DNA from 3 places in the Pseudomonas sp. S35 genome. Region 2 is predicted to be linked to each of the others. Evidence: riboswitches for the same ligand, from Rfam matches in the RefSeq annotation. Region 2 holds a riboswitch; each other region holds the start of a gene.

Region 1 (3,272 bases), 1.0 Mb from region 2:
TCTGCTTTTCTTCAGTACTGCAGGCCGTGGTCGTGTCAGTCACGCCGGTATCTACTTGGGTGATAACCAGTTTATCCACTCCAGCAGCCGTCGCAGCGGTGGTGTCCGGGTCGATAGCCTGGGCGACAGTTACTGGAGCAAAACCTTCATCGAAGCCAAGCGCGCACTCGCCATGGCCCCGACGACGGTTACCGCTAGCAAGTAAAGTTAAAGTGATACTTGAAGTTTGACACGTAAGCGCTAGAATCCCTGGACATTGTTGTAATCCGTTCGCGCGAGCTTTGCTTGCGCGTTCTGGTTTTCAGCGTTCGGCAGCGAAAGCCGCATCCAGACCAGGATTGTTCTGCACATGTCGACGTCAGCCCGCCTCGTTCTTCTTGTGTGCGCCGCGCTCCTCAGCGCCTGCGCCAGTCGTCCGCCACCTGCGCCCGTGGCGGCCAAGCCCAAGCCGGTGTTCAACTATTCCACCCAGAATTTCTCGCCTGTTGCCGAAGACGTGCTCTTTCGCGCGTTGGGCCTGGTCGGCACGCCTTACCGCTGGGGCGGCAACACCCCAGACTCCGGTTTTGACTGCAGCGGCCTGATTGGCTTTGTCTACCGCGATGCCGCTGGAATCTCCCTGCCACGTACCACTCGCGAGTTGATCGTGATGCGCGCCCAGGACGTCAGTGAGCAAAACCTGCAAACCGGTGACCTGCTGTTCTTCGCCACCGGTGGCGGTTCACAGGTCAGCCATGCCGGGATCTATGTGGGCGAGGGCCGCTTTGTCCATGCGCCGCAAACGGGCGGTACGGTGAAGCTGGACACCCTGTCCAAGGCGTATTGGCAGAATGCTTACCTGAGCGCCAAACGTGTATTGCCAGGCAATCTGGCGCGTAATCCTTAAAAGCAGCTGCACGTCTCAAGCTTGAAGCTTGCAGCTAGCCCCCCAACCCACTAACCTTCGCCGCTTGTTCCAGGTGCTCTGTGACCTATGGGTCGACAGGGTGAAACAGGGAAGCCGGTGAGTGAGCGCGCTTGTACACAGCGCCGCCGCAATTCCGGCGCTGCCCCCGCAACGGTAAATGAGTCAAGACGCTGCCTTTTTGCCACTGTATCGCGAGCGATATGGGAAGGCGCAGCCGTCGGCCGGTTCTCTACAGAACGCCACTCATGAGCCCGGAGACCGGCCAGGATCATCCAACAGCATCACGGTGGGCGATGCTTGGCTGTCTGTTTGTCTTTTTCCTGCCCGCCGTTTTTGTTCAGCCCCAACGGAGAGCTGCCATGACCGATACCCCCGACCGCGACGAACGCCACCTGGCGCGCATGCTGCGCAAAAAAGCTGTGATCGACGAGCGCATCGCCAATTCACCCAATGAATGCGGCTTGCTGCTGGTGCTCACCGGCAACGGCAAGGGCAAGAGCAGCTCCGCGTTTGGCATGCTCGCCCGGGCTATGGGCCATGGGATGCAGTGCGGTGTGGTGCAGTTCATCAAGGGGCGCAACAGCACCGGCGAAGAGTTGTTCTTCCGCCGTTTCCCCGAGCAAGTGCGTTTTCACGTGATGGGCGAAGGTTTTACTTGGGAAACCCAGGACCGCCAGCGCGATATCGCCGCCGCCGAAGCCGCTTGGGCGGTGTCCCGCGAATTGCTGCAAGACCCGGCCATTGGCCTGGTGGTGCTGGATGAATTGAACATCGCGCTCAAGCACGGCTACCTCGACCTCGATCAAGTGCTCAGCGACTTGCAAGCCCGTCCGCCGATGCAGCACGTGGTGGTCACCGGCCGGGGCGCCAAGCCTGAACTGATCGAGATGGGCGATACCGTCACCGAAATGGGCATGCTCAAGCACGCATTCCAGGCGGGTATCAAGGCACAGAAGGGCGTCGAACTTTGAATCAGCCCCGTCATTGCCCGGCCGTATTGATCGCCGCACCGGCGTCCGGCCAAGGCAAAACCACCGTCACCGCCGCATTGGCACGCTTGCACCGCAACCTGGGGCGCAAGGTGCGTGTGTTCAAATGTGGCCCGGACTTTCTGGACCCGATGATCCACGAGCGCGCCAGTGGGGCGCCGGTGTATCAATTGGACATGTGGATGGTGGGCGAGCAGGAAAGTCGCCGCCTGCTGTGGGAAGCGGCGGGGGAGGCCGACCTGATCCTGATCGAAGGCGTGATGGGCCTGTTCGACGGCACGCCGTCCAGCGCAGACCTGGCGCGGCACTTCGGCGTGCCGGTGTTGGGCGTGATCGACGGCACCGCCATGGCCCAGACCTTTGGCGCCCTGGCGCTGGGCCTGGCGCGCTATCAACCGGACCTGCCATTCGCCGGCGTGCTGGCCAACCGTGTCGGCACCCTGCGCCACGCGCAGTTGCTCGAAGGCAGCCTTACCGAAGGCCTGCGCTGGTACGGCGCCTTGTCCCGCGAGACCGGGATAGAGCTGCCCAGCCGCCACCTGGGCCTGGTGCAAGCCAGTGAACTGAATGACCTGGATACGCGCCTGGATGCCGCCGCCCAAGCCTTGGGCAGCAGTTGCGAAGTCGCGTTGCCACCGCCCGTGACCTTTGCCGCGCCGCAAGTGATCGAGGCCGAGCCGTTGCTGGCCGGTGTACGCATTGCCGTGGCCCGCGACGAAGCCTTCGCTTTCACCTACGGCGCCAGCCTCGACCTGTTGCGGGCGATGGGCGCTGAGCTGACGTTTTTCTCGCCGATCCACGACCGCCAATTGCCCGACGCCGACAGTCTCTATCTGCCCGGCGGTTACCCGGAACTGCACCATCGGGCGCTGTCGGAAAATACGCCAATGCTCGACGCCATCCGCGCTCACCACGCGGCTGGCAAGCCGTTGCTCGCGGAGTGCGGCGGCATGCTGTATCTGCTGGACTCGCTCACCGACGTCGACGGCAACCGCGCCGAACTGCTCGGCCTGTTGCAGGGCGACGCAGTGATGCAAAAGAAACTGGCAGCCCTGGCACTGCAAAGCGTCGAATTGCCGGAAGGCGTGTTGCGCGGGCACACGTATCACCATTCTCTGACCAGCACCGAGTGCCAGCCGATTGCCCGTGGCCTGAGCCCGAACGGTGGGCGCGGTGCCGAAGCGGTCTTCCGACAGGGGCGGATGACGGCCTCTTACGTGCATTTCTATTTCCCGTCGAATCCAACGGCGGTAGCCGCCTTGTTTGCGCCGGACCGAGCTGAAACCCTATCCACTGTGGGAGGGGGCTTGCCCCTGATAGGGCCATGACCGATAACGCTTTCCCCCAGGCCGACCGCGACGCCGTCTACCGCGCCA
Region 2 (3,272 bases):
GGCAGTGGGCGGGCGTCAAATAGAAGACTGACGCCCCGCGGTTTACGGCAGGCGTTCCAGTGGATGTTGATCAGGCAGGGCGATGGGGCGAGTAAGAGGTCGCCATGCGTGCGTACGTAATATCGGACAAATTAAACCTGTCGTCTGGTTTGGTTGTATGCAAGAACGCATCGGGCGTTATATCCAAGTGACGAAGCAGGTAAGGTCGATTAAGAAGTTCTTTGGCAACGGCTGTTGCATTATAGGAGAAATCTCTAGTGCTCCGTATTTCGCGTGCAGCCTCTCGCAGTTCGTTAAAGTTTACATATTCATCGTTAGCACCCTCGGCGAACTCGCGAAAATAAACTCTAACTTGCCCCAGCAAAGACCCATCGCTAAGACTTTTGAAGTCTCCAGCGATAATAGCGACATTGTTCCAGGTTGCCTCGATGTAGGGCTTTACACGGATGTGTGTAAAGAGTGACGTCATTAGGTCTGGGCGGCTGATGACCTCCTTCGCAAGCTCTATTTGCTCTTGTTTGGCATCTCGTCCGTCGTGTAGTTTGCCTGCCGCCATCTTTTTTAGGTCGGTCAAGTGAAAGCTGTTGCGTGCCTTGCCGTCCGGGCCTTCCAGGTCGCGGAAATGGTCCAACAGTTCTTTGGCCAGCAACGGGTTGCTGTAGTTCTCGAAAAAAGTAATGTCTGATGGTTTTTTTTGTGCCGCTGCGAGGGGCAGAGAATCAGTCTTGGGGTGTACGTTGCCAGTCACTTCGATCGATGCCGAAGGGAGGGGGCAGTAGTTTGAGTGCGTATTGAAAATTCCATAGTGTTTTTGTCCGAGTTGGGTATGCTGGGTTGAACTTCGTCTATTGGCAACGCTGCTCCGAGGATGGGTGGTGTTTTTCGATATTTCTGTTCCCTGTACTCATTTGGGAACTGATTGCGTTAAGTTACAGCGCTTCGTCAATTCGTATGGACTAAATAATTAGTCTGACTTCAAGGCGAGCTTTTACATAAGTTGCTCACTATTGCCGTCTGCACTGATATCAAAGGTTCTGAACCAAACGCCTAATGATGGGCGTCCGTTTTCAACCCCTGGATAGTGTTCAAGCGGGCGGTCTGGCCGTTTCGACATTGACCCGCTCTCACTCACTGCGTAGCCTTGCACCCTCGAGGTTCTTCAGCTCAGGCCGAAGCTAAGAAGGGAACGCGGTTCAAGCCGCGGCTGCCCCCGCAACTGTGAAGGGTTTATCCGACTGCCACGCCACTGCCATAAACGGCGGGAAGGCGCAGCCGGCGCCGGTCTCACGACCCGCAAGCCCCAAGCCAGGAGACCTGCCTCGCAACTGATTTTCCAATTCAACCGGGCGGGGTGATCCGGTGACGAAATCCGCTTCTGCGCAATGCCGCAGGGCCTATCGTCCCGTATGCCCGCCCCAAAGGGCATCCGATGAAAACACTGGCCAAACTCCCCGTCACTATCGTCACCGGCTTCCTTGGCTCGGGCAAAACCACCTTGCTGCGCCATATGCTCGATAACGCCCAGGGCCGCCGCATTGCCGTGATCGTCAACGAATTCGGCGAGTTGGGCATTGACGGTGAAATCCTCAAGCAGTGCTCCATCGGCTGCACCGAAGAAGAAGCCAACGGCCGCGTGTACGAGTTGGCCAACGGCTGCCTGTGCTGCACCGTGCAGGAAGAGTTCTTCCCGGTGATGCGCGAACTGGTCGCCCGTCGCGGGGACCTTGACCATATCCTTATCGAAACCTCGGGCCTGGCCCTGCCAAAACCGCTGGTGCAAGCCTTCCAGTGGCCGGAAATCCGCAGCGCCTGCACGGTTGACGCGGTGATCACCGTGGTCGACAGCCCGGCCGTGGCCGCCGGCACCTTTGCCGCGTTCCCCGATCAAGTGGATGCTCAGCGCAAACTCGACCCGAACCTGGACCACGAATCGCCGCTGCACGAGCTGTTCGCCGACCAACTGGCCAGCGCCGACCTGGTCATTCTCAATAAATCCGACCTGATCAGCGCCGAAGACCTGGCCCGTGTACGCCTTGAAGTCGCCGAAGAACTGCCGCCTGCTGTGAAAATCATCGAGGCCAGCAGCGGTCGTGTGCCTCTGGACGTGTTGATTGGCCTGGGCGCAGGCTCCGAAGAACACATCGACGGTCGCCACAGTCACCACGACCATCACCACGAAGGTGAAGACGATCATGATCATGACGCGTTCGATTCGATCTCCATCGACCTGCCTCAGGCCGACGAAGCGCTGCTGCTCGACGCCTTGACCCAACTGGTGGTGCAACACGGCATCCTGCGCGTCAAAGGCTTCGCCGCGATCCCGAACAAGCCGATGCGCCTGTTGATCCAGGGCGTGGGCACGCGTTTCGACAAGCACTTCGACCGCGCCTGGACGGCCGATGAAGCACGTATCACGCGCCTGGTTTTGATCGGCCAAGACCTGGACGCGGCGGGCCTTGAAGCGCAATTGCGCGCTGCGCTCAGCGTTTAACCCATGCACCTGCTCAGGACCCAGCCCGGTGGTTTCGTCGCGGACGACAATATTGCCGACCTTGGCCAAACGCCCGCCGAACTGGTGATCCTGTGCAGCGGTGATTCCAGCCTGGCGCTGCTGGCCGAAGCGGCCCAGCAGTTGCCCGACGATTACCCCAGCCTGCGCCTGGCCAACCCGATGCAGGTGCAGAACCACGCCTCGGTCGACCTGTATGTCGATGAGGTACTGCGCCATGCCAAGGTCATCCTGATTTCCCTGCACGGTGGCATCGGTTACTGGCGCTACGGCATCGAGCGCTTGGTGGAATTGGCCGAGCGCGGCGTGCAACTGATCCTGGTGCCGGGGGATGATCGCCCGGACCCGGAACTCAGCAGCCTGAGCACGGTTAACGCCCAACAGCGCGACCGCCTGTGGCAGTTCCTGCGCCAGGGCGGCCTGGGCAACGCGCTGGATTTTTATCGCTGCCTGGCCAGCGCTTACCTGGACCGCGACTATGCGTGGGCCGAGCCGCAAACCTTGGCGCGCACTGCTATTTATCACCCGCACAAAGCCAATGCCCGTCTCAATGACTGGCAAGCGGATTGGCACGCCGATCATCCTGTGGCAGCGGTGCTGTTCTACCGCTCCCACTTGCAGGCGGCCAATACCGGTTTTATTGACGTGTTCTGCCAGCGCTTGCAGGCGGCGGGCCTCAACCCGTTGCCGATGGCGGTGGCCAGCTTGAAAGAACCCGGCTGCCTTACGGTAGTCGAGGATTTGCTGGATGAAGTGCGCGCGT
Region 3 (3,272 bases), 770 kb from region 2:
AAGGTCTCGCCCAACTGCACCTCCAGGTGAATGTCGCGCAGCAATTCGGCGTCGCGCACTTTGAAGCCCAGGCCGGTGCAACTGAGTACGCTCATCGTGCGTTCCTCCGGCCGATCAGGATCAACGCAAACACCGGTGCGCCGACCAAGGCCGTGACCACGCCCACCGGAATCACCTGGCCTTTGATCAAGGTGCGCGACAGTACATCCGCTGCGATCAAAAACAATGCGCCGCCCAAGGCACTGGCCGGCAGCAAGCGCGAGTGCCCGGTGCCGAGCAGCAGGCGCACGGCGTGGGGGATCACCAGACCGACAAAGCCGATGGAGCCGACGATCGACACCATCACCGCCGTGACGAGCGCGGCGCAGCCCACCAGCACAAATTGCACACGGCGCACCGGGATGCCCAGGGACGCCGCCGAGTCGCTGCCGAAGGTGAATGCATCCAGCGCACGACGGTGCCACAGGCACACCGCCAAGCCGGCGACCGCCACCGGCACTGCCAGCCACACCGACGGCCAGCGCACGCCGCTGAGGTTGCCCAGCAACCAGAACATGATGCCGCGGGCCTGCTCGGAACTGGCCGACTTGGTGATCAAGAATGCGGTGAGCGCATTGAACAGCTGCGAACCGGCGATGCCCGCGAGGATGATCTGGCCGGTGCCGCTCACCGAGCCGCTGGCCCGTGCCAGCAGAATCACCAGGGCAAACGCCGCCATGGCGCCGACAAACGCGCCGGCCGACAGCGATATCAACCCGCCGCCCACGCCCATCAGTGCCACCAGCACCGCCCCGGTCGAGGCGCCGGCGCTGATGCCCAACAGGTACGGATCGGCCAACGGGTTGCGCAGCAGCGACTGCAGGATCACCCCGCAGGTGGCCAGCCCCGCGCCGCACGCGGCGGCGACCAGGGCGCGGGTCAGGCGGTAGTTCCACACCACGCCTTCGTCGATCGGGTCCAGTACGTAGCCGGCGTTCCACAGTTTGTTGGCGAGCACTTGCAGCACCACCTGCGGTTCGATGGCCGTTTCGCCGATGGCCACGCCGGCGAGTAAGGCGATCAACAGCAGCGTCAGGGCGAGTAGGGTGCGGATCATTTGGACAGGTCGTAGCCGTCGATGGCGCCGGCCAGTTGTTCAAGGCCGTCGAACATGCGGATGCTGGCCTGCAGCGCCAGGGCATCGAGGATGATGATGCGGTTGTTTTTGACGGCGTCCATGTTGCGCGTGACCGGGTCGCTGCGCAGGAAGGCGAGTTTCTTCTCGTGGTCATCGGCAGGGTAGCGGCGACGGTCCATGCGGGCGATCACCAGGAAGGTCGGGTTGGCCTTGGCGATGGTTTCCCAGCCGACGGTGGGCCACTCTTCATCGGACTGCACCACGTTGTGCAGGCCGAGGGTGTCCAGCATGAATTCGGGGATGCCCTTGTGGCCGGCCACGTACGGGTCGCTGGTCATCTCTGAACTGGAGAACCACACCAGTGCGCTGGCGTGCTTGAGGCCTTTGCTCTGCACGGTGGCGACGGACTTGGCCAGGCGTGCCTTGAGGTCGTCGTTCAGCTGTTGGCCGCGAGCCTGTACGTCGAAAATCTCGGCCAGTTGGCGGATGCTTTTGTAGATGGTTTCGATGCGAAACGGCTCCAGCCGCGTACCGTCGGCGCCCACCAGGTTGTCTTTGCCTTCGCAGTCGGAGGGCAGCAGGTAGGTGGGGATCTTCAGCTCGTGGAACTGCTCACGCGTACCCACCACACCTTGCGGGCCGACTACCCATTCCAGCTCGGCCGCCACCAGTTGCGGGCGCTTGGCGATCACGGCTTCGAAGCTCGGCTCATTGTTGGCCAGGCGTTCGATTTTATCGTTCTGCGCCTTGTATTGGGGCAGTACGTTGTTGAACCACAGCGAGGTGCCGACCACTTTATCGCCGACGCCCAGGGCATACAGCATTTCGGTGGCGGCCTGGCCGATGGTCACGCTGCGCGCCGGGGTTTGCTGGAAGGTCACGGCGCTGCCGCAGTTTTCAACGGTCAACGGGTAGTGAGTGGGCGCCGCGTGGGCCAGGGCACAGAAACCCAGGCCGGTGATCAGGGCAGTAACGCGTGGCAGCATGGGGCGATCTCCGTTTGAACCATACGTGAAGCAGGGGCAGTACGGCTCGGAAATACGCCCTCGAACGCTGCCGGTCGGGCAGGCAAGGATGTCCTTCCCGGACACCCCGCCGGTTAGTGATTGTGCTGGGCCGGCAGGTCTCCTGACTGATGCGTCGTCGCCACGCTCCGGCCTTCCCGGACAGGGTCCAGTGGCGTTAAGGAGCAGGCTCAGCACCTACAGTTGCGGGGGCAGTTTCGATTGGCGCCGTGGGCGGCGTTTCGAATTCCCTATTAGTCCCGTGGGGGAACCGGCGGCGGTATGGTAGTCGATCGCGTTGCCCAGGGGGAGCGTCAAACGAGGCGGGAACGCATATAACCGCCTCGTTGGGGGGAGCTGTCGAGCCCGTGAGGGCTCGGCGTTACTTGCGATCGAGCCACACGGTCTGCGCATTGCAGAACTCGCGTACGCCAAAGTGCGACAGCTCGCGGCCAAACCCGCTCTTTTTCACGCCACCAAACGCCACACGTGGGTCGGAGACGCTGAAGGCGTTGACGAAGATCCCGCCGGTTTCCAGCTGGTTGCCGATATCCCGCGCTTTTGCCGCGTCGGCAGTGAAGATGCTGGCGGTGAGGCCGAACTCGCTGTCATTGGCCAGGGCCACGGCGTGGTCGGCGTCGCGGGCGGTGATGATCGAGGCAACCGGGCCGAACAGTTCCTGTTTGAACGAGGTCATCTGGTCGGTGACGTTGGCCAGCACGGTCGGCGCGTAGTAGTTGCCGCTGCCTGGGACTTTATCGCCGCCCAGCAGCAGGGTCGCGCCTTCTTCCAGGGTGGCCTGGACTTGGCCGTGCAGTTCATCGCGCAGGTCGAAGCGGGCCATTGGACCGATGTAGGTGGTGGCTGAGGTGGGGTCGCCCATGACCAAGGCGCGGCTGGCTTCGACGAATTTGGCGGTGAAGGCTTCAGCCACGCCTTCTTCGATGATCAGGCGCTTGGCGGCGGCGCAGACTTGGCCGCTGTTCTGGAAGCGGCCGATCAGTGCAGCTTGCACGGCGGCGTCGAGGTCGGCGTCGTTGAGCACGATGAACGGGTCGGAGCCGCCCAGTTCCAGCACACATTTTTTCAGCGCGGCACCGGCCTGGGAGCCGATGGCGATACCGGCGCGCACGCTGCCGGTGAGGGTCACG

The links. Region 2 has a riboswitch for cobalamin ahead of cobW (cobalamin biosynthesis protein CobW). Riboswitches for the same ligand answer to the same signal wherever they lie in the genome.
Region 1: linked by a shared signal. The riboswitch ahead of cobO (cob(I)yrinic acid a,c-diamide adenosyltransferase) and the one ahead of cobW (cobalamin biosynthesis protein CobW) in region 2 are both predicted to bind cobalamin.
Region 3: linked by a shared signal. The riboswitch ahead of PspS35_RS19705 (ABC transporter substrate-binding protein) and the one ahead of cobW (cobalamin biosynthesis protein CobW) in region 2 are both predicted to bind cobalamin.

Annotation. Positions count from the first base shown of each region.
Region 1 covers NZ_CP019431.1:4,704,172-4,707,443, reverse strand. The annotation lists gene PspS35_RS21015 (NlpC/P60 family protein) at 1-205, shown strand, start outside; gene PspS35_RS21010 (C40 family peptidase) at 350-886, shown strand; cobalamin riboswitch at 941-1,189, shown strand; gene cobO (cob(I)yrinic acid a,c-diamide adenosyltransferase) at 1,267-1,878, shown strand; gene PspS35_RS21000 (cobyrinate a,c-diamide synthase) at 1,875-3,224, shown strand; gene bluB (5,6-dimethylbenzimidazole synthase) at 3,221-3,272, shown strand, end outside.
Region 2 covers NZ_CP019431.1:3,660,201-3,663,472, reverse strand. The annotation lists gene PspS35_RS16175 (hypothetical protein) at 71-748, opposite strand; cobalamin riboswitch at 1,136-1,337, shown strand; gene cobW (cobalamin biosynthesis protein CobW) at 1,430-2,491, shown strand; gene cobN (cobaltochelatase subunit CobN) at 2,495-3,272, shown strand, end outside.
Region 3 covers NZ_CP019431.1:4,426,824-4,430,095, reverse strand. The annotation lists gene PspS35_RS19715 (ABC transporter ATP-binding protein) at 1-95, opposite strand, end outside; gene PspS35_RS19710 (iron ABC transporter permease) at 92-1,096, opposite strand; gene PspS35_RS19705 (ABC transporter substrate-binding protein) at 1,093-2,103, opposite strand; cobalamin riboswitch at 2,218-2,412, opposite strand; gene PspS35_RS19700 (aldehyde dehydrogenase family protein) at 2,504-3,272, opposite strand, start outside.